DNA from 3 places in the Streptomyces ficellus genome. Region 3 is predicted to be linked to each of the others. Evidence: riboswitches for the same ligand, from Rfam matches in the RefSeq annotation. Region 3 holds a riboswitch; each other region holds the start of a gene.
What was found. Region 3 has a riboswitch for cyclic di-AMP ahead of EIZ62_RS17160 (M23 family metallopeptidase). Riboswitches for the same ligand answer to the same signal wherever they lie in the genome.

Region 1 (7,302 bases), 540 kb from region 3:
CTGCTGTTCCCGCTGACCAACGCCGCCAACTTCGTGATCACCACGAGCGGCGTGTGGCTCCTGGTGGACGTGGCCGGCTTCTCCAGCCGCTGGGCCCCACTGGTGGCCGCCGCGGCGGCCATCCCGATCACGTTCGTCGTCTCGCGGACGATCATGCTCCGGCCCGAGACTCCCCGGACCCGTGACTCGTTGATCGAAGCAGTCGCCTCGAAGTAGTGGCCCGAGCCACCTTCACTGCCTACCATCGATCACCGCAAGGTCGTTCACACTGACGCACGACCCACGCCGGGAGGCTCCTTTGCACCGCCTGCATCGCCGCCGTCGCACCGCGCTCTCCGTCTCCGCCGCGCTCATCGCCGCGGCACCCCTCCTGGCCGCCTGCGGAAGCGACACCCACCCGGGCGCCGCGGCCGTCGTCGACGGCGACCGGATCGAGGTGGCCGCCCTCCAGGCCCAGGTCAGGGACGTACGCAGCGCCCAGGAGGCGTCCCCGCAGGCGAAGCAGCTGATCGAGGCCACCGGCGACCTGAACCGCCAGAAGCTGAACGGCCTGATCTTCGACCGGGTGGTGGAGAAGGTCGCCGCCGACGAGGGGATCACCGTCAGCCGCAAGGAGGTCCAGGAGACCCGGCGGGCCGCGGCCGCCGAGAGCGGCGGCGAGGAGCAGCTCGCCGCGATGCTGCTCCAGCAGCAGGGCGTCGCGCCCGACGAGATCGACGGCGTGGTGCGGCGCAACGTGCTGATGAACAAGGTCGCCGCGAAGCTGGGCGCGGGGAACACCCCGGAGGGGCAGCAGAAGCTGACCCAGGTCTTCGCCGCGGCGTCCAAGGCACTCGACATCGATGTGAACCCGCGGTACGGCACGTGGGACAACGACAAGATCCAGCTCGGCGAGTACAGCGCACCCTGGCTCCGCCGGTCGAGCGGGCAGCAGCAGATGTAGGTTCGAGGGGTGAACGCCGACAGCCCCGACACCCCCGACACCTCCTCCGCAGACGGCCCCGGCGCGTCCGGCGCCCCCGGCCGCGTCGTCCTGCTGACCGCCAGCCACCGCGTGGCACCCGGGCTGCTGTCCTGGTCCGCGTGGCGGACGCTGCACGACGCCGACCGCGTCCTGTGCGCCGACGACGCGCACCCCCAGCTGCCGTACCTGCGCGAGGCGGGCGTCACCGTGGAGATCGCCGCGCCCACCGCGCGGGAGCTGGTCGACGCCTGCGCCGGGGGCCGCACGGTCGTCGTGGTGGCGGCCGGCGAGGGCGACGGCGCCCTGACGGACGGGCTGGCCCGGCTGGCGGGCTCCGGCCGGGTCGCGATGCCCGACCTGGAGCTGCTGCCCGGTTCGTACGACCTGCCGGGGGCCCGGCTGCTGGACCTCGTCGAGGTGATGGACCGCATCCGCCGCGAGTGCCCCTGGTCGTCCCGGCAGACGCACGAGGGCCTGGCCAAGTACGGCATCGAGGAGGCGTACGAGCTCGTCGAGGCCATCGAGGACGGCGACCGCGACGAGCTGCGCGAGGAGCTGGGGGACGTCCTGCTCCAGGTGGTGTTCCACGCCCGGATCGCCGAGGAGCACGAGGAGGAGCCGTTCTCCGTCGACGACGTGGCAGGCACGATCGTCGAGAAGCTCATCCACCGCCACCCGCACGTCTTCGGCGAGGAGCGCGCCGAGACGCCGGAGGAGGTCAAGGAGCACTGGCTGCGGACCAAGGCGATCGAGAAGCGGCGCGCGTCGGTCACCGACGGGGTCCCGCTCGGCCAGCCGGGCCTCGCGCTGGCCGCCAAGCTCGCGAGCCGGGTTCGCACCGCCGGTCTGGACGTCGCCCTCCCGGCCGGCGACGGCATCGGCTACGAGCTGCTCGCCCTCGCCGTACGCGCGGAGGCGGACGGTGTCGACCCGGAGGCCGCCCTGCGCGCGGCGGGCCGCGCCTACCGCGACGCCATCCGCACGGCCGAGGCGGCGGGGCAGCCGTCCTGACGGGTTAACGTCGGGGGCGTGAGCGACCCGAACACCCCGCCCGAACTCTTCACCTGGGAGTTCGCGACCGACCCGTACCCCGCCTACGCCTGGCTGCGCGAGCACGCGCCCGTGCACCGCACCAGGCTGCCCAGCGGGGTCGAGGCCTGGCTGGTGACGCGGTACGCGGACGCCCGGCAGGCGCTGGCCGACCAGCGGCTGAGCAAGAACCCCGCCCATCACGACGAGCCCGCGCACGCCAAGGGCAAGACCGGCATCCCCGGCGAGCGCAAGGCCGAGCTGATGACGCACCTGCTCAACATCGACCCGCCGGACCACACCCGGCTGCGCCGGCTGGTGTCCAAGGCGTTCACACCGCGGCGCGTCGCCGAGTTCGCCCCGCGCGTGCAGGAGCTGACCGACGGGCTGATCGACAACTTCGTCACAAAGGGGAGCGCGGACCTCATCCACGACTTCGCCTTCCCGCTCCCCATTTACGCCATTTGCGACATGCTGGGCGTGCCGCGCGAGGACCAGGACGACTTCCGCGACTGGGCCGGGATGATGATCCGGCACGGGGGAGGCCCGCGGGGCGGGGTCGCGCGGTCGGTGAAGAAGATGCGCGGGTACCTCGCCGAGCTGATCCACCGCAAGCGGGACGAACCGGGCGACGACCTCATCTCGGGACTCATCCGGGCCTCCGACCACGGCGAGCACCTCACCGAGAACGAGGCCGCCGCGATGGCGTTCATCCTCCTCTTCGCGGGTTTCGAGACCACCGTGAACCTGATCGGGAACGGGGTGTACGCGCTGCTGCGCAACCCCGGACAGCGCGAGCGCCTCCAGGCGTCCCTGGCCACCGGCGAGCGCGGGCTGCTGGAGACCGGGGTGGAGGAACTGCTGCGCTACGACGGGCCGGTGGAGCTGGCGACGTGGCGGTTCGCGACCGAGCCGCTCACCCTCGGCGGCGAGCGGATCGCCGCCGGCGACCCCGTGCTCGTCGTCCTCGCCGCGGCCGACCGGGACCCGGAGCGGTTCGGCGAGCCGGACACGCTCGACCTGGCGCGGCGCGACAACCAGCACCTGGGGTACGGGCACGGCATCCACTACTGCCTCGGCGCGCCGCTCGCCCGGCTGGAGGGGCAGACCGCGCTCGCCACGCTGCTGACCCGGTTGCCCGATCTGAGCCTTGCGGTGGATCCGGCCGATTTGCGGTGGCGTGGTGGGCTCATTATGCGTGGACTGCGTACGCTCCCCGTCGAGTTCACCCCTTTTGGGGCCGATATCCACTGACGGTGCGTCAGGTCTGTGATATTCGCGTGATCTGTAGTGCATCGACTTGTGACTGACGTTCGAATGCCGCTACGTTCACCGTCACCTCAGCAGTCACGCGAAAGGCAGCACCGCATGCGCTCCGGGAACGGCCGGCACCGACGACCCCGTCAAGCCCCCGCCATCGTCGTCGCGGCAGGGGTGACCGGATCCGCCATCGCGCTCCCGCTGCTCGGCGCGGGCTCCGCGTCGGCGGCCGACGCCGCCACGTGGGACCGCGTCGCCGAGTGCGAGTCCGGCGGCATGTGGAGCGCCGACCTCGGCAACGGCTTCTACGGCGGCCTCCAGATGTCCCAGGAGACCTGGGAGTCGTACGGCGGCCTCACCCACGCCGCACGCCCCGACCTCGCCAGCCGCACCGCCCAGATCGCCGTCGCCGAGAAGGTGTACGCGGCGACCGGCGTCAAGGCGTGGGAGACCTGCGCGCCCATCGCCGGGCTCGGCGGCGCCGCCGGGTCCACCACGGCCGACCCCACCGCGCCGTCCGCCGGCGCCACCGAGGCGGCTCCCGAGGCGTCCGACCCGACCGAGACGCTCGAGGGCCCGGACGCGCCCGCGGCCCCGCGGCCGTCGGACGACCCGGTCGGGTCGCTCCTGCCCGGGCAGCCCGAACCCTCGGCGCCCGCCACCCCGCAGAGCCCCGCGCCCGGCACCGGCAAGCACCGTGGCGAGGCCGCCAAGGAAGAGACGCCGGGCACGGAGCCCGCCGCCCCCGCCACCCCCGGCGCCCCGGCCTCCAGCACGCCCGCCACGCCCGCCGAGCCCGCCGCTCCGGCCGCCTCCGGGGACGGCAGCACCGCCACCCCCACCGCGCCCACCGAGCCCGGCAATTCGGGCAACGGCCGCGAAGCGGACGGCCACCCCTCGCGGGGCGACGGCGCTTCGCGCGACCCGGGCAGCGTCGAGCCCGGCGCGTACACGGTGCGCCCCGGCGACAACCTCTGGACCATCGCGGACGAGAACGAGGTCCCGGGCGGCTGGCCGGCGCTCTACGAGGCCAACAAGGACGCCGTCGGCGGCGACCCGGACCTCATCGTCCCCGGTCAGAGCCTGGAACTGACGGCGGATCAGCCGTAAGTATCAGACTGTATGTCCGCTTCTGCGCCAGTGAGATATGAATCTCTTCGGCCTCGTTGGCGCAGAGCGGTGGACCGAATCGCACAATCCGCCCTTCACCTGCGTAAACGCCCGTCAAGGCGAGGTCTGTAAGGGCTGATTGACCCGGATGTCCGTCTTTGAACTTCGGGGACGTCTGTGTCTACGGTCGTGACCGCTCGCCACCGCGGGCCCCATCGACCGGAACGCCGAATCCTGCCGCCGGCCGACGGGAACAGTCGTCGCGTCACGCGCCGAAGGCAGGAGCGGGGGACCCAAGGTAAGTGCCGGGCCCGGGCCATGGAGACATGGCGCGGAACCGGCTTGGGGTGAAGCCGCGCGCACGGAAGGTGCCGCGCGGCCGGGCAGCTCACGCCCGAACCCGACAGCTCACCTCGCAGGCGTCGGTGAGGAGATGTCCCATGCTGTTTTCCGGCAAGGCCAAGCACCGTCGCCCCTCCAAGGCCGTCCGATTCGCCGCGTTCGCCGGCATCACCGGTGCCGCCGTCGCCGCCCCGCTGATGGGCGCCACGACCGCCTCCGCCGCCACCACCGCCGAGTGGGACCAGGTCGCGCAGTGCGAGTCCGGCGGCGACTGGTCCATCAACACCGGCAACGGCTACTACGGCGGCCTGCAGTTCTCGGCCTCCACCTGGGCCGCGTACGGCGGCACGGCCTACGCCCAGACGGCCGACCAGGCCTCCAAGGCCCAGCAGATCGAGATCGGCGAGAAGGTCCTCGCGGGCCAGGGCAAGGGTGCCTGGCCGAGCTGCGGCGTCGGCCTGTCCAACGCCGCCAACGACGGCGCCGCCGCCGAGCCCGCCCAGCCGAAGGTGGAGCGCGAGGCCGAGCAGCCCACCACGCGCAGCGAGCAGCGCACCGCGCCGAAGGCCGAGGAGAAGGCCGCGCCGAAGACCGTCACCACCCCGACCGGCAAGAAGGTCGAGAAGGGCGACGGCGAGTACAAGGTGAAGGCCGGCGACACCCTCAGCACCATCGCCGCCGACAAGAAGGTCGCCGGCGGCTGGGAGAAGCTGTTCGAGCTGAACAAGGACATCGTCGACGACGCCGACCTGATCTACGTGGGCCAGCAGCTCCACCTGAGCTGACCCCCGGCGGGACCACCCCGGCCCGGCGCGTCCTTCCCCCGCGCGCCGGGCCGGGGCTTTTCCGCGACCGGCCCGGCCGGGCCCACCGGCCCGAGCGGCCCAACTGGGGCGCACCCCTGAGCGGGCCCCCGCACACCGAGGCTACCGGCCGGTAAGTTTCGCGGTGTTCTGTCCGTAATGCGGCCTGGTGAACGCTTTTTCGTCCCAGGAGGCGGGCGTCGGCCGGTACCGGCTCCCCGGCCGGTTAGGCTCTTGCCGCAAGGCCAAAGAGACCCTGCACCGCACGCGTCACATTTTGCGTCACATCCCAGAAGGAGATGCTCGTGCCGTCCATCGACGTCGTCGTAGCCCGGGAAATCCTGGACTCCCGAGGCAACCCCACGGTCGAGGTCGAGGTCGGCCTCGACGACGGCAGCACCGGCCGTGCTGCCGTCCCGTCCGGTGCCTCCACCGGAGCGTTCGAGGCCCTCGAGCTCCGCGACGGTGACAAGGACCGCTACCTCGGCAAGGGTGTCGAGAAGGCCGTCCTCGCCGTCATCGAGCAGATCGGCCCGGAGCTCGTCGGCTACGACGCCACCGAGCAGCGGCTGATCGACCAGGCGATGTTCGACCTGGACGCCACGCCGGACAAGTCGTCGCTCGGCGCCAACGCCATCCTCGGCGTCTCCCTCGCCGTCGCGCACGCCGCCTCCGAGGCGTCCGACCTGCCGCTCTTCCGCTACCTCGGCGGCCCGAACGCGCACCTGCTGCCCGTTCCGATGATGAACATCCTCAACGGCGGCTCGCACGCCGACTCCAACGTGGACATCCAGGAGTTCATGATCGCGCCGATCGGCGCCGAGTCCTTCTCCGAGGCCCTGCGCTGGGGCGCCGAGGTCTACCACACCCTGAAGAAGGTCCTGAAGGAGAAGGGCCTCTCCACGGGCCTGGGCGACGAGGGCGGCTTCGCCCCGAACCTCGACTCCAACCGCGCCGCCCTCGACCTCATCCTCGAGGCCATCAAGCAGGCCGGCTACGCCCCGGGCAAGGACATCGCCCTGGCGCTCGACGTCGCCGCGTCCGAGTTCTACAAGGACGGCTCGTACGAGTTCGAGGGCAAGTCCCGCTCGGCCGCCGAGATGACGGACTACTACGCCGAGCTGGTCGAGGCGTACCCGCTGGTCTCCATCGAGGACCCGCTGTTCGAGGACGACTGGGACGGCTGGAAGACCATCACCGACAAGCTGGGCGCCAAGGTCCAGCTCGTGGGCGACGACCTGTTCGTCACCAACCCGGAGCGCCTGGCCCGCGGCATCGACGAGAACGCCGCCAACGCGCTGCTGGTCAAGGTCAACCAGATCGGTTCGCTCACCGAGACCCTGGACGCCGTCGAGCTGGCCCAGCGCAACGGCTTCAAGTGCATGATGTCGCACCGCTCCGGCGAGACCGAGGACGTCACCATCGCCGACCTGGCCGTCGCCACCAACTGCGGCCAGATCAAGACCGGCGCCCCGGCCCGCTCCGAGCGCGTCGCCAAGTACAACCAGCTGCTGCGCATCGAGGAGATCCTCGACGACGCGGCCGTGTACGCGGGCCGCTCGGCCTTCCCGCGCTTCAAGGGCTGATCTTCCGCGGCAGCCTCCGTACGTCCCCGGCCACGGTCCCGTACCGTGTCCGGGGACGTACGTACGTAACGGGCAAGGGGAGGCGGGTACAACACATGGCCCGGGACCGGTTCTCCACCGCGACCAGGCTGCGGCTGCTCGGCGAGCAGACCGCCGCCCGTGTCTACCGCTCCCAGACCCGCCGGCAGGCCCGCCGCTCCCGGCTCAC
Region 2 (7,302 bases), 2.9 Mb from region 3:
CTTCAGACGCGTCTACTCGTCGCTCGACCGGACGCTCATCCACTCGGCCAGCTTCGGCTCCAACGCCCAGGCCATGGCGGCGGGGCTCGCGGTCCTGTCCGTGATGGACGACGAGGAGATCGTGGCCAACGCCCGGCGGACCGGTGAGCAGCTGAAGTCCCGGCTCGCCGCGCTGGTCGACCGCTACGAGATGCTGCACGAGGTGCGGGGCCGAGGCCTGATGATCGGCATCGAGTTCGGCCGCCCGTCCTCGCTCGGCCTGCGCGGCCGGTGGACCATGCTCCAGGCGGCCCGCAAGGGGCTCTTCGCCCAGATGGTCGTGGTCCCGCTGCTGCAACGGCACCGCATCCTCACCCAGGTCTCGGGCGACCGCCTGGAGGTCATCAAGCTGATCCCGCCGCTGATCATCGGCGAGCGGGAGGTGGACCGTTTCGTGGCGGCGTTCACCACCGTCATGGACGAGGCGCACAGCGGCGGCGGCCTGATGTGGGACTTCGGCAAGACGCTGGTCAAGCAGGCGGTCGCCAACCGCTGAGCCCCTGTCTCCTGCCCGCCGCCCTCTGCCTCCTGCCTCAGGGGCAACCGGCTTGCCTCTGAGGCAGAAGCCTGGCGCAATGGAGCCATGAACACCTCTCCCGCACCCTCGCCGGACTCCGGGTCGCCGGACCCCGGGTCGCCGTACCCCGGGTCGCCGGACGCCTCATCGCCGGCGGAGGAGAACGAAGGCGGCGGCGCGCTGCCGGACGTCGCGCCGCAGCTGCGGGCGTTGCGCAGGCGCCGGGGGCTGACCCTGGAGGCCGCCGCGCGGCGCGCCGGGCTCTCCCCGGCCCACCTGTCCCGCCTGGAGACCGGCCGCCGCCAGCCCTCGCTGCCGATGCTGCTCGGGCTGGCCCGTACCTACGGCGCGACCGTGTCCGAGCTGCTCGGCGAGGTGCCGCCCGAGCGCGACCCCATCGTCCGGGGCGGCCGGGCCGAGCCCGCCGAGGCGGACGGCTGGATCTACCACCAGGCCGGCGGCCCCGGGCGGGCGATGCAGGCGCTGCGCGTCCGCGTGCCGTATGCGGCGCCGGGCGACCTCGTGCGCGTACACCCGGGGGAGGAGTGGCTGTACGTCCTCGACGGCCGGGTGCGGCTGGCCCTCGGTGAGGCGGTGCACGTGCTCGACCCCGGGGACAGTGCCCACTTCGACTCGCTGACCCCGCACCGGATCGCCGCGGCGACCCGGGCCGGGGCCGAGCTGCTGTTCGTCCACACCCTTATGCAGAGCGCCGCGGCGGACCTGTGCCTCGGCACGGACGCCCACCGCCGCTGACCGGCGGCGGGCGTGGGGCTCAGCCCTGGTCGAGGAGCCGCTCGCGGAGCCGCTCGCGCGTCTCGGGGCTGATTTTCAGGCCCTCGGTCAGGTACCGCTCGGTCGAGCCCCAGGTCTCCTCGATCGTGGTGAAGGCCGCCGTCAGGTAGTCGATGCGGGCCTCGAAGAGCGGGCTGAGCAGCTCCATGACCTGGGGGGACATCGCGGCGGGGGAGGTGTCGCTGCGGCGCACCTTGTAGCGGCGGTGCGGGTCGTTGGACTTGAGGTAGTCCTCCTCGATCGCGTCGCGCTCGACGCCGACCGCGAGCAGGGACACCGCTATGGAGAGCCCGGCCCGGTCCTTGCCCGCCGCGCAGTGCATCAGGGCGGGGACGCTGTCCTCGGCGAGCGCGTGGAGGACCCGGCTGTGCTCGGCGGTGCGCTCCTTGATGATCATGCGGTACGAGGCCGTCATCCGGGCCGCGCCCTTGCCGTCCGCCAGGATGGAGCGCAGCTGGTCGAGGTCGCCGTCCCGGACCATGGTCCAGAATTCCGCGCCGTCGGCCGGGTCGGAGAGCGGGATGTTCACGTTCCGTACGCCCGGGAGCTCGACGTCCGGACCTTCCAGCTTCTGGTCGGCGGCGTTGCGGAAGTCGAAGATCGTGTGCAGACCGAGACCAGCGAGGAAGGCGGCGTCCGTGCCCGTGGCGTGCGCGAGGTGGCCGCTGCGGTACAGGATCCCGTGGCGCACCCGCCGGCCGTCCACCGTCGGAAGCCCGCCGACGTCACGGAAGTTGCGCACCCCGGTCAGCTCGGGCTCTGTCGACGGGACCTGCGGCAGCTCCTGCGTCACGGGGGCTCCTCCGTGTCTGCGGTCGGCGTCCGCCGCCGACGATGTTCGCGATCCGACGATACGACATCGGTGCGTCGGGCAATCAATCTCCGTGCGCGTCGCACATCCGTTGCCCTTCCCATGGTCGCGGGGGGTGGACGAGCCCGCAGCCGGGCCGTCGCGGCCCATGGACCGGAGACGGTAGATGCGCTTCTGTCCCACTTCGTAGGTCTTCGATGGTGTTCGTGAACCCGGCGCTGCGCGGACCGGGGCTGCCGCATCCAGCCGCCTACGCGGTGGGATTGGCAAGACTCGTCAGCTAATGGCTGTTCTGTCCGTATTGGGTGATTGGGTATAACGTGCCCTGGTCGCCCGGGAGATGGCCGGAGCCACGTGAGCAGCGTCATAACTGTGACCGTCCGTGGCGGGACACCCTCCACAAATTCCGTGCCCACAGCGGGAATTCATGATCCCTTGTCCACGGAGGGTGACCGGAATTCCCGGGCTTCACCACCGCCCGGAATGCGGTGGGGAAATCAGCGGCTTGTTCACGCCGACCCCACTCGCTTACGGTCTCGGCAATCCGGCCGGACCGCCGAATCCTGCCACCGGTCGGAATTCGCACCCACCCACGCGTGGCAGGAGCGGGGGACCCAGGTAGTACGCCGACCCGGATTTCCGGGACCGGCTCGGGGTGAAGTCGCGTCCATGACGCGGCCGGACAACTCCAGTCCGAACCCGACAGCTCACCTCGCAGGCGCCGGAGAGGAAATCGCCATGCCCGCGAAGGGTAAGCACCGCCGTCCCAAGTCCAGCACCATCACGCGTGGTTTCGTCGCCGCCGGTACGGGTGGCGCGGCCTTCGCGCTCCCGCTCTTCGGGGCCACCGGCGCGCACGCCGCCGAGCAGGCCGCCCCCGCCGCCGCGCCGCAGGCCGTGACCGCCGAAGCCGCCCAGGCCGCCCCGCAGAAGGCCGCGCCGCGCACCTACACGGTCGTCTCCGGCGACCACCTCTCCAAGATCGCCCACAACAAGAACGTCAAGGGCGGCTGGAAGAAGCTGTACCAGGACAACCGCCAGGTCATCGGCGAGGACCCGTCCCTGATCATCCCGGGCATGGAGCTCACCCTCGGCGCCAAGTCGAAGGCCGCCCCCGCGAAGGCCGCCCCGGCCAAGCCCAAGGCGGACGACCGCGACGAGAGCCGCGCCTCGCGCTCCGCCGCCAAGTCCGAGGCCCCGGCCCAGTCCGCCCCGAAGACCAGCGGCTCCGGCTTCACCGCCCCGGTCGACGCCGGCGTCAGCACCTCCTACCGCGCCTCCGGCTCCAGCTGGTCCTCCGGCTACCACACCGGTGTCGACTTCTCGGCCTCCTCCGGCACGACCGTCAAGGCCGTCGGCGCGGGCACCGTCGTCTCGGCCGGCTGGAGCGGCGCCTACGGCAACGAGGTCGTCATCAAGCACGCCGACGGCAACTACTCGCAGTACGCCCACCTCTCCTCGCTGTCCGTCTCCTCCGGCCAGTCGGTGAGCGGCGGCCAGCAGATCGGCCTGTCCGGTTCCACCGGCAACTCCACCGGCCCGCACCTGCACTTCGAGATCCGGACCAGCCCCAACTACGGCTCGGACATCGACCCGCTTGCGTACCTGCGCCAGCACGGCGTCTCGCTCTGACGCGAACGTTCCTCCGCCCGGCACCGCGTCCCGGTGCCGGGCGGAGTCGTATTCCGCGCTTGGGACAATCTTGACCGGTGGCAAACATCACCCCCCGTCAACCCCTCCTTACGGTCGCGTAGGTCACATCTCCCGGTGAAGGATGTGCTCCCGTGGCAGACGATTCGACATTCAGAGACCGTGACGTATTCGGGTCGTACGCGGCGATCGGTGACAGCTTCACCGAAGGCGTCGGAGACCCCGGCCCCGACGGAACGTTCGTCGGCTGGGCGGACCGTCTCGCGGTGCTGCTCGCGGACCGGCTGCCGGAGACCGAGGGATTCCGGTACGCCAATCTCGCCGTACGCGGACGCCTCCTCGACCAGATCGTGGCCGAACAGGTGCCGCGGGCCCGGCAACTCGCCCCGGACCTGGTGACCTTCTGCGCCGGCGGCAACGACATCATCCGCCCCGGCAGCGACCCCGACGAGGTCGCCGAACGCTTCGAGCGCGCCGTCGCCGACCTGACGTCCGTGGTCGGCACCGTCCTGGTCACGACCGGGTTCGACACCAGGACCGTGCCGGTGCTGCGCCGGCTCCGCGGCAAGATCGCCACGTACAACGGGCACGTGCGCGCGATCGCGGACCGGTACGGGTGCCCGGTGCTGGACCTGTGGTCCCTCAAGACCGTCCAGGACCGGCGCGCCTGGGACGACGACCGGCTGCACCTGTCTCCCGAGGGCCACACCCGGGTCGCGCTCCGGGCCGGCCAGGTCCTGGGCGTGGACGTCCCCGCCGACCCCGACCAGCCCTGGCCACCGCTGCCGCCGCGCGGCCCCCTCGAACTGCGCCGCGACGACATCAACTGGGCACGCGAGTACCTGGTCCCCTGGATCGGCCGCAGGCTGCGCGGCGAGTCGTCCGGCGACCACGTCTCCGCCAAGCGACCGGACCTGCTGCCCCTGTAACGGCGCCGGCCCTGCGGGGCGGTGCGGAGGACACCGGTCCTGACAGGTACGTGGCGCGACGTGAGGGTCACGCGGCGCGCCGGGCCGGGCCGGTGGCGCGCCCCGGGCTCCGGGCCTGCGCGGGCGTCGTCATCGGCGGGGCGCGTCCGGTGGGGCCGCGGGGCGGCCGATCTCGCGGGCGAGGGCCTCGTCGGCCCAGGCCAGCATCGCGGCGCGGGTGAAGGGCGCCGCGTAGGCGGTCATCTGGACGGCGAGGCCGTCGAGGAACGCGGTCAGCCGCCAGGCCGCGGCCGAGGGATCCTCGCACCGGAACTCGCCGGCCGCCGCCCCCTGCGCGATCACCTCGGTCAGCGCCGCCTTCCACTGCCGGTCCAGGTCCTGGGCGACCACCCGCAGCGCCGGTTCGCGCAGGGCCGCCGCCCAGCCCTCTATCCACAGCCGCCACCCCTTGGCCCGGCCCGTCGGGGCGTACCAGTGCACGGCCGCGCGCAGCCGGCGGGTGGCCGTGGTCCGGCGCCCCAGCAGCCGGCGCAGGTGCGCGAGGTCGCCCTCGGCGGCGTACGCGAAGGCGGCCGCGACGAGCTTCTCCTTGGTGGAGAAGTGGTACAGCACCAGCGCGTTGCTCACGCCCAGCGCGGAAGCCACGTCGGCGATCCGCACGGCTGCCACACCCCGTGCCTCGATCTGCTCGACGGCGGCTCGCAGCAGCTCCTCGCGCCGCTCGGCCACGCTCAACCGCACTCTGCCCACGCCGCCACCCTAGGTCGTGTCCGTCAAGTCTCGCCTGGCCCGTGACGCCCTGCACGCACTGTCGCCGCGTTGTCGTCGGTCGCCATGGCTCCGCCATGTCTCCCTCCTCCGCCTTGCGACAGCACGCACCGGACGCCACGGCCCCCGCCCTCCGGGCGGACGCCGATACTTTCCGGACACTCCCCAGGTCGTGTCCGTGGAGCACCGTCGGGCTTCGCTCGCCCCGGACCCCGCGCACGCCAGGCCACTCCCCACCGGGGCCCGGGGCAGGCGCGGGGCAGGCGGCGGGTCAGCGGTGCCGCAGCTCGCACCGGTCCTTGAAGCCCTGGCTGGTCAGGCCCAGTGCGGCATTGGTCCGGGAGCGCATGTTCTCCAGCGCCACCATCGCCGTCAGCTCCACGAACGCCGCCTCGCCGAGCTCCTTGCGCAGCCGCTCGGCCAGGTCGTCCTCGACGGCCGGAGGGGTGGCCGTCATCGCCTCGGAGTACTCCAGCACGTCACGCTCCCGCGCCGTGTACGCGTCGCTGTCCCGCCACACCGGCAGGTCACGCAGCTTGCGCGGGTCGACGCCGTGCCGGGTGCTCTCCCAGTACCCGAAGTCCATGCACCAGCTGCACCCGATCTCGGCGGCCGACGCCATCACGGCCAGCGCCTTGAGGGTCGGGTCCAGGGCGTTCCACCGGCCGACGGCCAGCTCGAACCGCAGGGTCGTGCGCAGGACGCGCCCGTTGTGCCCGGCCGCGCGGACCGGGTCGAGGCCCATTCCGTAGGTGCGCTTCGCGTACCACTCGACTGCGCGGAAGAGCAGGGTGCGGGGCGGGGTGAGCGAGATGCGGGCCATGAGGGCCTCCTGGGGTACGGGTGGACAACCTTTCACCGGTACGACGGACGGGGCGGTCACCGATGTGACATCGCACCCGCCGGGCCCGCCCCCGGGTTGTCGTACCCCCCGCCCATAATGGAAGGACGCTCACCCCCCTGGAGGTACCGTGACCGGCTCCGGCGTCCCGCCCCAGCTCCGCCACCGACTGCGCGCACTGCGGCCGGCCGCCTTCGGCGCGGACGCCACCGGAGAGCGGATGGAGCGCATCCGCCGGTCGCCGAACTTCGCGGACGGCACCTTCCAGAACCCGGTCGGGACCAGGCACAGACCGTCCGGCTCCACCCTGGAATTCGCGAAGGTCTACTTCGAGAAGGAGTCCCGGGCCCGCCGGGCGCCCACCGGTGGCGTCCCCGTGCACCCCACCACCGTCGCCGACCTGGCCCGCCCCGCGGCCACCGGACTGCGGATCACCTGGATGGGACACTCCAGCGTGCTCGCCGAGACCGACGGCCACCGGATCCTCTTCGACCCGGTGTGGGGCGCACGCTGCTCGCCCTTCTCCTTCGCAGGACCCAAGCGGCTGCATCCCGTCCCGCTGTCGCTCGCCGCGCTGGGGCCCGTCGACGCGGTGGTGATCTCCCACGACCACTACGACCACCTCGACCTCCCGTCGATACGCGCCCTCGCGGCCTCGGACACCCTCTTCGTCGTCCCGCTCGGCGTCGGCGCGCACCTGGAGCACTGGGGCGTGCCCGCCTCCCGCGTGCGGGAGCTGGACTGGAACGAGTCGACGGAGGTCGGCGACCTGCGGCTGACCGCCACCCCGGCCCGCCACTTCTGCGGCCGCGGCCTGCGCAACCAGCAGCACACCCTGTGGGCTTCCTGGGTGGTCACCGGGCCGGAGCACCGGCTCTTCCACAGCGGCGACACCGGGTACTTCGAGGGCTTCCGGGACATCGGCGCCGAGCACGGGCCGTTCGACGTCACC
Region 3 (7,302 bases):
TCACCGCCGTCGACCGGCGCCCCTGGGGGGTGGCCGTACAAACGTCCGGCGGGGCGGTCGTCCGGGGCCGGGTCCTGGTGAACTGCGCGGGCCTCCACTGCGACCGGGTGGCGCGCCTCGCGGGCGACGACCCGGGCATGCGGATCGTGCCGTTCCGGGGCGAGTACTTCGAGCTGGCCCGCCCGGAGCTGGTGCGCGGCCTGGTGTATCCGGTGCCGGACCCGGCGTTCCCGTTCCTGGGGGTGCACCTGACACGGGGCATCGACGGCGGTGTCCACGTGGGACCGAACGCGGTCCCGGCGCTCGGCCGCGAGGGGTACGGCTGGTCGGTCGTCCGGCCCGGAGAGCTGGCCGGGACGCTGGCGTGGCCCGGTTCCTGGCGGATGGCCCGCCGCCACTGGCGGTACGGGGCGGGGGAGCTGCACCGGTCGGTGTCCAAGCGCGCGTTCACCGAGGCGGTGCGGCGGCTGCTCCCGGCGGTGGAACCGGGGGACCTGCGCCGCGCGCCCGCGGGCGTCCGCGCGCAGGCGGTCCTCCGGGACGGCACGCTCGTGGACGACTTCCTGATCCGCGAGGCCCCCCGGACGGTCCATGTGCTGAACGCCCCGTCCCCGGCCGCGACCGCGTCCCTCCCCATCGGCCGCGAGATCGCCCGGCGGGCCCTGGCGCACCTGGGCTGACCCGGACGGCCCGGCACGGTGCGCCACGGCGGCGCCGTAGAATCGGGGCATTGTGTCTGAGCCCCGTGAAACCGCAGTCCCCCACCGTCCCAAGGGTGAGCCCCGCTTCCCCGAGGGGCCCGCGCCCGACCCCGCCGGATCGCACTTCGAGCGGCGGATCCGCAGCTTCCAGCCCCGGCGCAGCCGGGTCACGCCCGGGCAGGGCGACGCGCTGCGGCGGCTGTGGGGCACCTGGGGCCTGGACATCGACGGGCAGCGCGTCCTCGACCTGGGGGCAATGTTCGGCGGGCTCCCGGTCGTCCTGGAGATCGGGTTCGGCATGGGTGAGGCCACCGCGCAGATGGCCGCCGACGACCCGTCGACCGGCATCCTCGCCGTCGACGTGCACACCCCAGGCCAGGGCAACCTGCTCTCCCTCGCCGAGAAGGCCGGCCTGAGCAACGTCCGCGTGGCCAACGGCGACGCGATCATCCTGCTGCGCGAGATGCTCGCCCCCGACGCCCTCGACGGCGTACGCGTGTACTTCCCCGACCCCTGGCCCAAGAAGCGGCACCACAAGCGCCGGCTGATCCAGCCCGAGTTCCTGGGCCTGGTGGCGACCCGGATGCGGCCCGGCGCCGTCCTGCACTGCGCCACGGACTGGGAGCCGTACGCGGAGCAGATGCTGGAGGTGCTGACCGCGCACCCCGCGTTCGAGAACACCGTGCCCGACGGCGGCTACGCCCCGCGCCCCGGCTTCCGGCCGCTCACCCGCTTCGAGGGGCAGGGCCTGGACAATGGGCACGTGGTGCACGACCTCCTCTTCCGGCGCGTGTGACGGCGGGTGGAGGGCGCCCGCGCGTGCGGGTGTGACGCCCCGCGCACCGGGGCGATGCCGTCGCCGACTGTCCGTGGCGGTCGTTAGGGTCGATCGCGTGTCCCATTCGTCTGCGCATGCCCAGTCGCCGTATCCGGCCGTCCCGGCGTACGAACCACAGCCGTCGTTCGACGCCGTGCCGGAGCGTGCCCGCTGGCGCTACAAGCCCCGCCGCGCCCTCTGGCGCAGCAAGGTGGTGCAGGCCTCCGCGGTCGTCATCGTGCTCGCCCTGTGCGGGCTGGTGATCCTCGCGCTGGTGCGGGAACAGACCGGCACCGAGGGCTTCCTCGTCGGGCTGGGCCTGGCGCTGCTGCCCGTCCCGCTCCTCATGGCGGCGTTCCGCTGGCTGGACCGGGTCGAGCCGGGCCCGTGGAGGAACCTGCTGTTCGCGTTCGCGTGGGGGGCCTGTGCCGCCGCGCTGGTCGCGATCGTCGCCAACACCTTCGCGACCCGCTGGATAGCCACCGCCACCGCCGATCCGGCGTCCGCCGACACGCTCGGCGCGACCGTCGTCGCACCGGTCGTCGAGGAGAGCGCCAAGGCCGCCGCCGTGCTGCTCGTCTTCCTGTTCCGCAGACGGGACTTCACCGGGATCGTCGACGGCGTGGTCATCGCCGGGTTCACCGCGACCGGTTTCGCCTTCACCGAGAACATCCTGTACCTCGGCAACGCCTTCGGCGAGGACCAGCAGTTCGGGACGTCGGGGTTGGCGTCGGTCACGGCCGCCACGTTCTTCGTACGGATCGTGATGTCGCCGTTCGCCCACCCGCTGTTCACGGTGCTCACCGGCATAGGCTTCGGCGTCGCCGCCCTCACCGCGCGCCGCAGGCGGGTGCGCAGGGTCGCGCTGCCGCTGCTCGGGCTGGTCCTGGCGATGGGCATGCACGCGCTGTGGAACGGCTCGGCGGCGTACGGGCCGTGGGGCTTCTACGCCGTGTACGGGGCGTGCATGGTGCCCGCGTTCGGGCTGCTGACGTGGCTGGCGATCTGGTCGCGCCAGCGCGAGCTGCGCACGATATCCGGCGAGCTCCCGGCGTACGCGGCGGCGGGCTGGCTCACGCCCGCCGAGCCGCTCGCGCTCTCGTCGATGCGGGCGCGCGGGCTGGCCCGTGGGTACGCGGCGCGCTGCTTCGGTCCCGCGGCGGCCCGCGCGGTCGGCGAGTACGAGACGTTCGCGACCTCGCTGGCGTTCCTGCGCCACCGGGCCCGCCGGGGCGCCGTGGGGCCGGACTTCACGGCGCGCGAGCAGGAGCTGCTGCACCACCTGTGGCAGCGCAAGGAGATAGCGGGGCCGGCGCTGACGTACGCCGCCCAGGTCACCGGCCGGGTGTGGACGCCGCCGCCGTACCTCAACTACGGCGGCGGCTACAACCCGTACCGGTCGTAGGGCGCGCCGGCGTCCGCCCGCCCGGAGGGCGGGGGTGAACGCACCGGCAGCCCCGGCGTCGGGGGGTGTGGCGCCGGGACTGCCGGGGTCTGGTGTGTCCCGGGCGGATGGTCAGACGGTGAGGCCCTTGCCGCGCAGCCAGGCCAGCGGGTCGATGCCCTCGCCGCCCGCGGTGTGCACCTCCAGGTGCAGGTGCGGCCCGGTGACGTTGCCCGTGGCGCCGACGCGGCCGATGGTCTCGCCGGTGCCGACCTTCTGCCCGGCGCCGACGGTCATCGAGGAGAGGTGGCAGTACCAGACCTCGGTGCCGTCCTCCAGCTCCAGGACGATGCGGTATCCGTACGAGCCGGACCAGCCGGCCGACTTGACCGTGCCGCCGTGGACGGCCTTGGCGGGCGTGCCCGTGGGCGCGGCGAGGTCGAGTCCGGTGTGGTAGCCGGAGGACCACATGTTGCCGGCCTGGCCGTAGGTGGAGGTGATCGTGTACGACGAGGTGGGCAGGGACCAGCTGCCGGCCTGCTCGGCCTGCCGCTTCTCCTCCGCCGCCTTCGCCTCGGCGGCGGCCTCGGCCTTCGCCGCCGCCTCCGCCTTGGCCTTCTCCTCGGCGGCCTGCTTCTCCGCGGCGGTGGCCTGTGCCTTCGCCTCGGCCGCGGCCTGCTCGGCGGCGGCCGTCTCGGCGGCCGCCTTCGCCTCGGCGTCGGCGGACGCCTGCTGCTGCTCGGCCTGCTGGAGGATGCGGGCGCGCAGGGCCTCGCCCGCGTCCGCGCCGCCGCTCTGCTGTCCGGCGGCGTCGGCGGCGGGAGTGCCGGTGAGGGAGGCGGTCGCGACACCGCTGTCCGCGGTGCCGCCTTCGCCGGAGCCGGAGTCGGAGTCGTCGGAGACCAGGGATCCGATGCCGGGCAGGGACTCGACGTCCGGGAGGTTGTCGGTGACGACGTCCGGCAGGGATATGGACACCGCCGGCTTGTCCTGGGCGGTGGCCATGCCGCCCGCGCCGACCGCCGCGATGACTCCGACACCGAGGACGGTGGAGCTACGGGCCAGTCCGCCGCGCTGCTTGGCCACGCGGTGCCGGCCGCGGACGGGGCGGACGCTCTCCTCGGTGGGGTTCCATTCCTCCCACTCCCCGTTTAGAGGTGCCGCGTCCGGGACACTCGAAGAGTCGAACGACCCGATCGAGCGGGACGGAGCTTCGGGGGCAGGCCTGTTGGACGCCACGGAGGCGCACTCCTTTCCTTCCTTCTCGCCTACCGGGTTAGCTGACGGGTTCGGAGCAGGAAGGTCTCCTACGGGCCCCTCCGCACGGGTGCGAAGGCGTCCGATTCACCCCAAGGTGGTGGTTCCCCGGTTCCCTTGCGGAATTCGGCGCACGCGCGCGGTGCCGTCTCTGGCGACGGCTGGGACGACCGCGCTGCGTTATCGAACGTTAATAGACGCGGGCTCCGGATTCCAAGCTGTTCCTACTGATCATTAACCGGATCCGCCTGGGATGTACCGCCTCACAACCGGGCAGAAGCGGGCGACTTGACCGCGCATCAGGAATGTTCACCATGCACTCTGGTCCTGACGGTGCGTCAACTGTTATGCGCAGTGGCATCCGCCGACTACACACCGTGGCGGCGGAAGCGGAACTCCTACGGCACCACCGGGATCGTCCGGCGCCGTTCCGGCTGCCCCGCCGTCGGCCGCGTCACCGCCAGCAGCGCCAGGTCGTCGGTCGCCCCGCCGCCCGTGTGCCGCCACACGTCGGTCACCAGCGCGTCCAGCACCGCGTCGGGGCCCGGGAAGAGCCGCCCGGCCAGCCGCGCGACCGGATCGTAGAAGACCCCCTCCGCGTCCCGCGCCTCGGAGAGCCCGTCCGTGTAGAGGAGCAGCGTCGCGCCGGCCGGGTACGGCACCTCGTACGCCCGGTCCGGCCACGTACCGAGGTCGGCCATGCCCAGCGGCAGCGTCGGCTCGGCCTGCTCCAGCAGCTCGGCGCCCCCGTCCGCGTACAGCATCAGCGGCTCCGGGTGCCCCCGGTCCACCACCCGCACCACGGCCTCCCCGCGCGGGATCTCCGCCAGCACCGCCGTGGTGAACCCCTCGAAGGCGTCCAGGCCGTCCCGCCGCGTCCCCTCCCGCGCCAGCGCGCGTTCCAGCCGCTGCGCCACGCCCTCCAGCGAGCTCTCCTGCTCGGCCGCCTCCCGGAACGCCCCGATGACCACCGCCACGGCCTCGACCGCCCCCATGCCCTTGCCGCGTACGTCCCCGACCACCAACCGCACCCCGTACGGCGTGTCCTGCACGGCGAACAGGTCGCCGCCGATGAACGCGTCCGCCTGCGCCGCCTCGTACCGCGCCGCCACCTGAAGGCCCGCGATCCGCTCCGGGGGCGTCGGCAGCACAGCGCGCTGCGCGGTCTCGGCGATCACCCGCGCCGACGCCAGCCGCTCACCGCTGCGCCGGACGACCCGGTTGATCAGCAGCGCGAGCGCCGCGACCACCACCACGGTGAAGATCTCGGTGAGGGTCTGCGCCTCGCCCAGCGTGCCGCTGCCCAGGTGCAGGCCCACCATCGCCAGGACGGCGAAGAGACCCGACAGCAGGGTCGTCACCGCAGCGAAGAGCGGCGCCGCCACGAGCGGGGCGGCGGCGAACAGCGGTACGGCGGTGAAACGGGACGGGGTCAGCATGTCGTACGCCACACCGCCCACGACCAGCAGCGCCGGCAGCGCGCGCACGAAACCCCGCACTCCCGGACGCCCGGCTCCGGTACGCCGCTCGCCCTGACGCCGCTCGCCCTGACGCCGGTCGCCCTGACGCCGCTCGCCCCGGCGGCGGTCGCCCGCGCGTCGCCCCACCTCTGAACTCCTGCCCGGTCCACCCACGGCTGCGGACGGTACCGCGCCGCGTCCAGGCCGGCCGGAGCCGCGCCGCGCGACGACCCGCCGTCCGCCGACCGGGTGACACCGGCCGCCGCGACTCGTGGTGCGGGATCCGGAAACGAACGAAGGCCCGATGCGCAATGCACCAGGCCTTCGTCTTCAGTAGCGGGGACAGGATTTGAACCTGCGACCTCTGGGTTATGAGCCCAGCGAGCTACCGAGCTGCTCCACCCCGCGTCGGTGAACACCACACTACGCCATCAGGAGCACGATCCCTAACCCATACCCGGCGGACCCCCCGCGCCACTGCCCGCGTCCCTGGTCAGGAGGCGTACGAAGGCACTCATCAGCGCCCATGATCCGAGCAGCGCGACGAACAGCAGGACGGCGTCGAGCAGGTGGCACAGCGCGGCGGGCCACCCGGTGACGGACAGGGCGAGGGAGCCGGTGACGGCGAGGAGCCAGGCGACGGCGACCAGCAGCGACGCCGACACGGAGACGGGCACCCCGCCGAGGCGGAGGGCGTCGGCGTTCACGTCCCCGTCGAAACTGTCGCGGTCCGCGCCGCCCACCAGCACCAGCAGCCAGAAGCCGGCGACGACCACCAGCGCCGCGGTGAACAGCACGGCGGGGAAGGTGACGGTGGCGTGCAGGAACCCGGCCATGGTCATCCCCCTGACGTACCCGGCGCGGCAGGGCCGCTTTCCGGGGACCGGCATCCCTGCCGTGGTCATGGCCCCCGCCGTCCTACCCTGCCAGCAGGGCGGGTCCGCCCGCACTGCCGTGTCCCGGCAGTCCTGACGCCGCCCGGATGCCGGGCTCAGCCCCTGGGGCGAGGGAGCCGGACACGACCGGCCGCTGTGAAAGCCCGCCGCAAGCGGGTACCGGTAAGCCGCAGTTGCGCCCCGGCCGGGCCGCCGCAGCCGAGTAAGAGAGGGAGAAAAGACAAGGACCCAGGTGGCACGGTGGCCGACCTGGGTCCCCTCGCGTAGGCCGTGTGGGACTCGAACCCACAACCAACGGATTAAAAGTCCGCTGCTCTGCCAATTGAGCTAACGGCCCTCGACGAGTCACCCCTGAGCATAGCCCCAAGGCGCCCGGCATCCGATCGGGTATCGGGTGAACGGGCGCCTCGGGGCGTCGTACGGGGCGGGCCGCCGGGCCGGGCGGGACCTGGCAGGTCCGGGCGGCCATGGCGGAGGCCCCCCATGCCGCTAGAACAGCCCCTTGTATCCCTGCCAGCCCGTGCCGATCTTCGCCGTGGAGGCGAACGACCCGGCGCCGTTACCGTTGTTGCGCAGGAGGTCACCGGCGGCGTTGCGGGAGATCAGGTCCGCCTTGCCGTCCTTGTTGAGGTCGCCGGCGCCGATGAAGGCGTTGCGGCCGGTGCCCCAGTTGTTGGCGAAGACCAGGGCGCGGGCCTTGGGCGTGCCGGACGCGGTGCCGTCGTAGCGCCACAGCGAGTTGGCGGAGTCGACCGCGAGCAGCTCGCCGAGGCCGTCGCCGTTCAGG

Region 1: linked by a shared signal. The riboswitch ahead of EIZ62_RS19670 (transglycosylase family protein) and the one ahead of EIZ62_RS17160 (M23 family metallopeptidase) in region 3 are both predicted to bind cyclic di-AMP.
Region 2: linked by a shared signal. The riboswitch ahead of EIZ62_RS04260 (M23 family metallopeptidase) and the one ahead of EIZ62_RS17160 (M23 family metallopeptidase) in region 3 are both predicted to bind cyclic di-AMP.

The regions. Positions count from the first base shown of each region.
Region 1 is NZ_CP034279.1:4,381,749-4,389,050, forward strand. Features, by position in the region: gene EIZ62_RS19645 (GtrA family protein) at 1-216, shown strand, start outside; gene EIZ62_RS19650 (SurA N-terminal domain-containing protein) at 308-943, shown strand; gene EIZ62_RS19655 (nucleoside triphosphate pyrophosphohydrolase) at 953-1,975, shown strand; gene EIZ62_RS19660 (cytochrome P450 family protein) at 1,994-3,247, shown strand; gene EIZ62_RS19665 (LysM peptidoglycan-binding domain-containing protein) at 3,362-4,363, shown strand; cyclic di-AMP (ydaO/yuaA leader) riboswitch at 4,624-4,800, shown strand; gene EIZ62_RS19670 (transglycosylase family protein) at 4,804-5,490, shown strand; gene eno (phosphopyruvate hydratase) at 5,814-7,094, shown strand; gene EIZ62_RS19680 (FtsB family cell division protein) at 7,190-7,302, shown strand, end outside.
Region 2 is NZ_CP034279.1:976,629-983,930, reverse strand. Features, by position in the region: gene EIZ62_RS04275 (aspartate aminotransferase family protein) at 1-535, shown strand, start outside; gene EIZ62_RS04270 (XRE family transcriptional regulator) at 623-1,312, shown strand; gene EIZ62_RS04265 (tyrosine-protein phosphatase) at 1,332-2,144, opposite strand; cyclic di-AMP (ydaO/yuaA leader) riboswitch at 2,740-2,898, shown strand; gene EIZ62_RS04260 (M23 family metallopeptidase) at 2,901-3,794, shown strand; gene EIZ62_RS04255 (SGNH/GDSL hydrolase family protein) at 3,947-4,741, shown strand; gene EIZ62_RS04250 (TetR/AcrR family transcriptional regulator) at 4,871-5,491, opposite strand; gene EIZ62_RS04245 (carboxymuconolactone decarboxylase family protein) at 5,781-6,332, opposite strand; gene EIZ62_RS04240 (MBL fold metallo-hydrolase) at 6,481-7,302, shown strand, end outside.
Region 3 is NZ_CP034279.1:3,841,897-3,849,198, reverse strand. Features, by position in the region: gene lhgO (L-2-hydroxyglutarate oxidase) at 1-680, shown strand, start outside; gene trmB (tRNA (guanosine(46)-N7)-methyltransferase TrmB) at 733-1,497, shown strand; gene EIZ62_RS17165 (PrsW family intramembrane metalloprotease) at 1,595-2,923, shown strand; gene EIZ62_RS17160 (M23 family metallopeptidase) at 3,035-4,141, opposite strand; cyclic di-AMP (ydaO/yuaA leader) riboswitch at 4,153-4,301, opposite strand; gene EIZ62_RS17155 (PP2C family protein-serine/threonine phosphatase) at 4,558-5,766, opposite strand; tRNA gene EIZ62_RS17145 (tRNA-Met) at 5,954-6,027, opposite strand; gene EIZ62_RS17140 (hypothetical protein) at 6,066-6,524, opposite strand; tRNA gene EIZ62_RS17135 (tRNA-Lys) at 6,780-6,852, opposite strand; gene EIZ62_RS17130 (FG-GAP-like repeat-containing protein) at 7,005-7,302, opposite strand, start outside.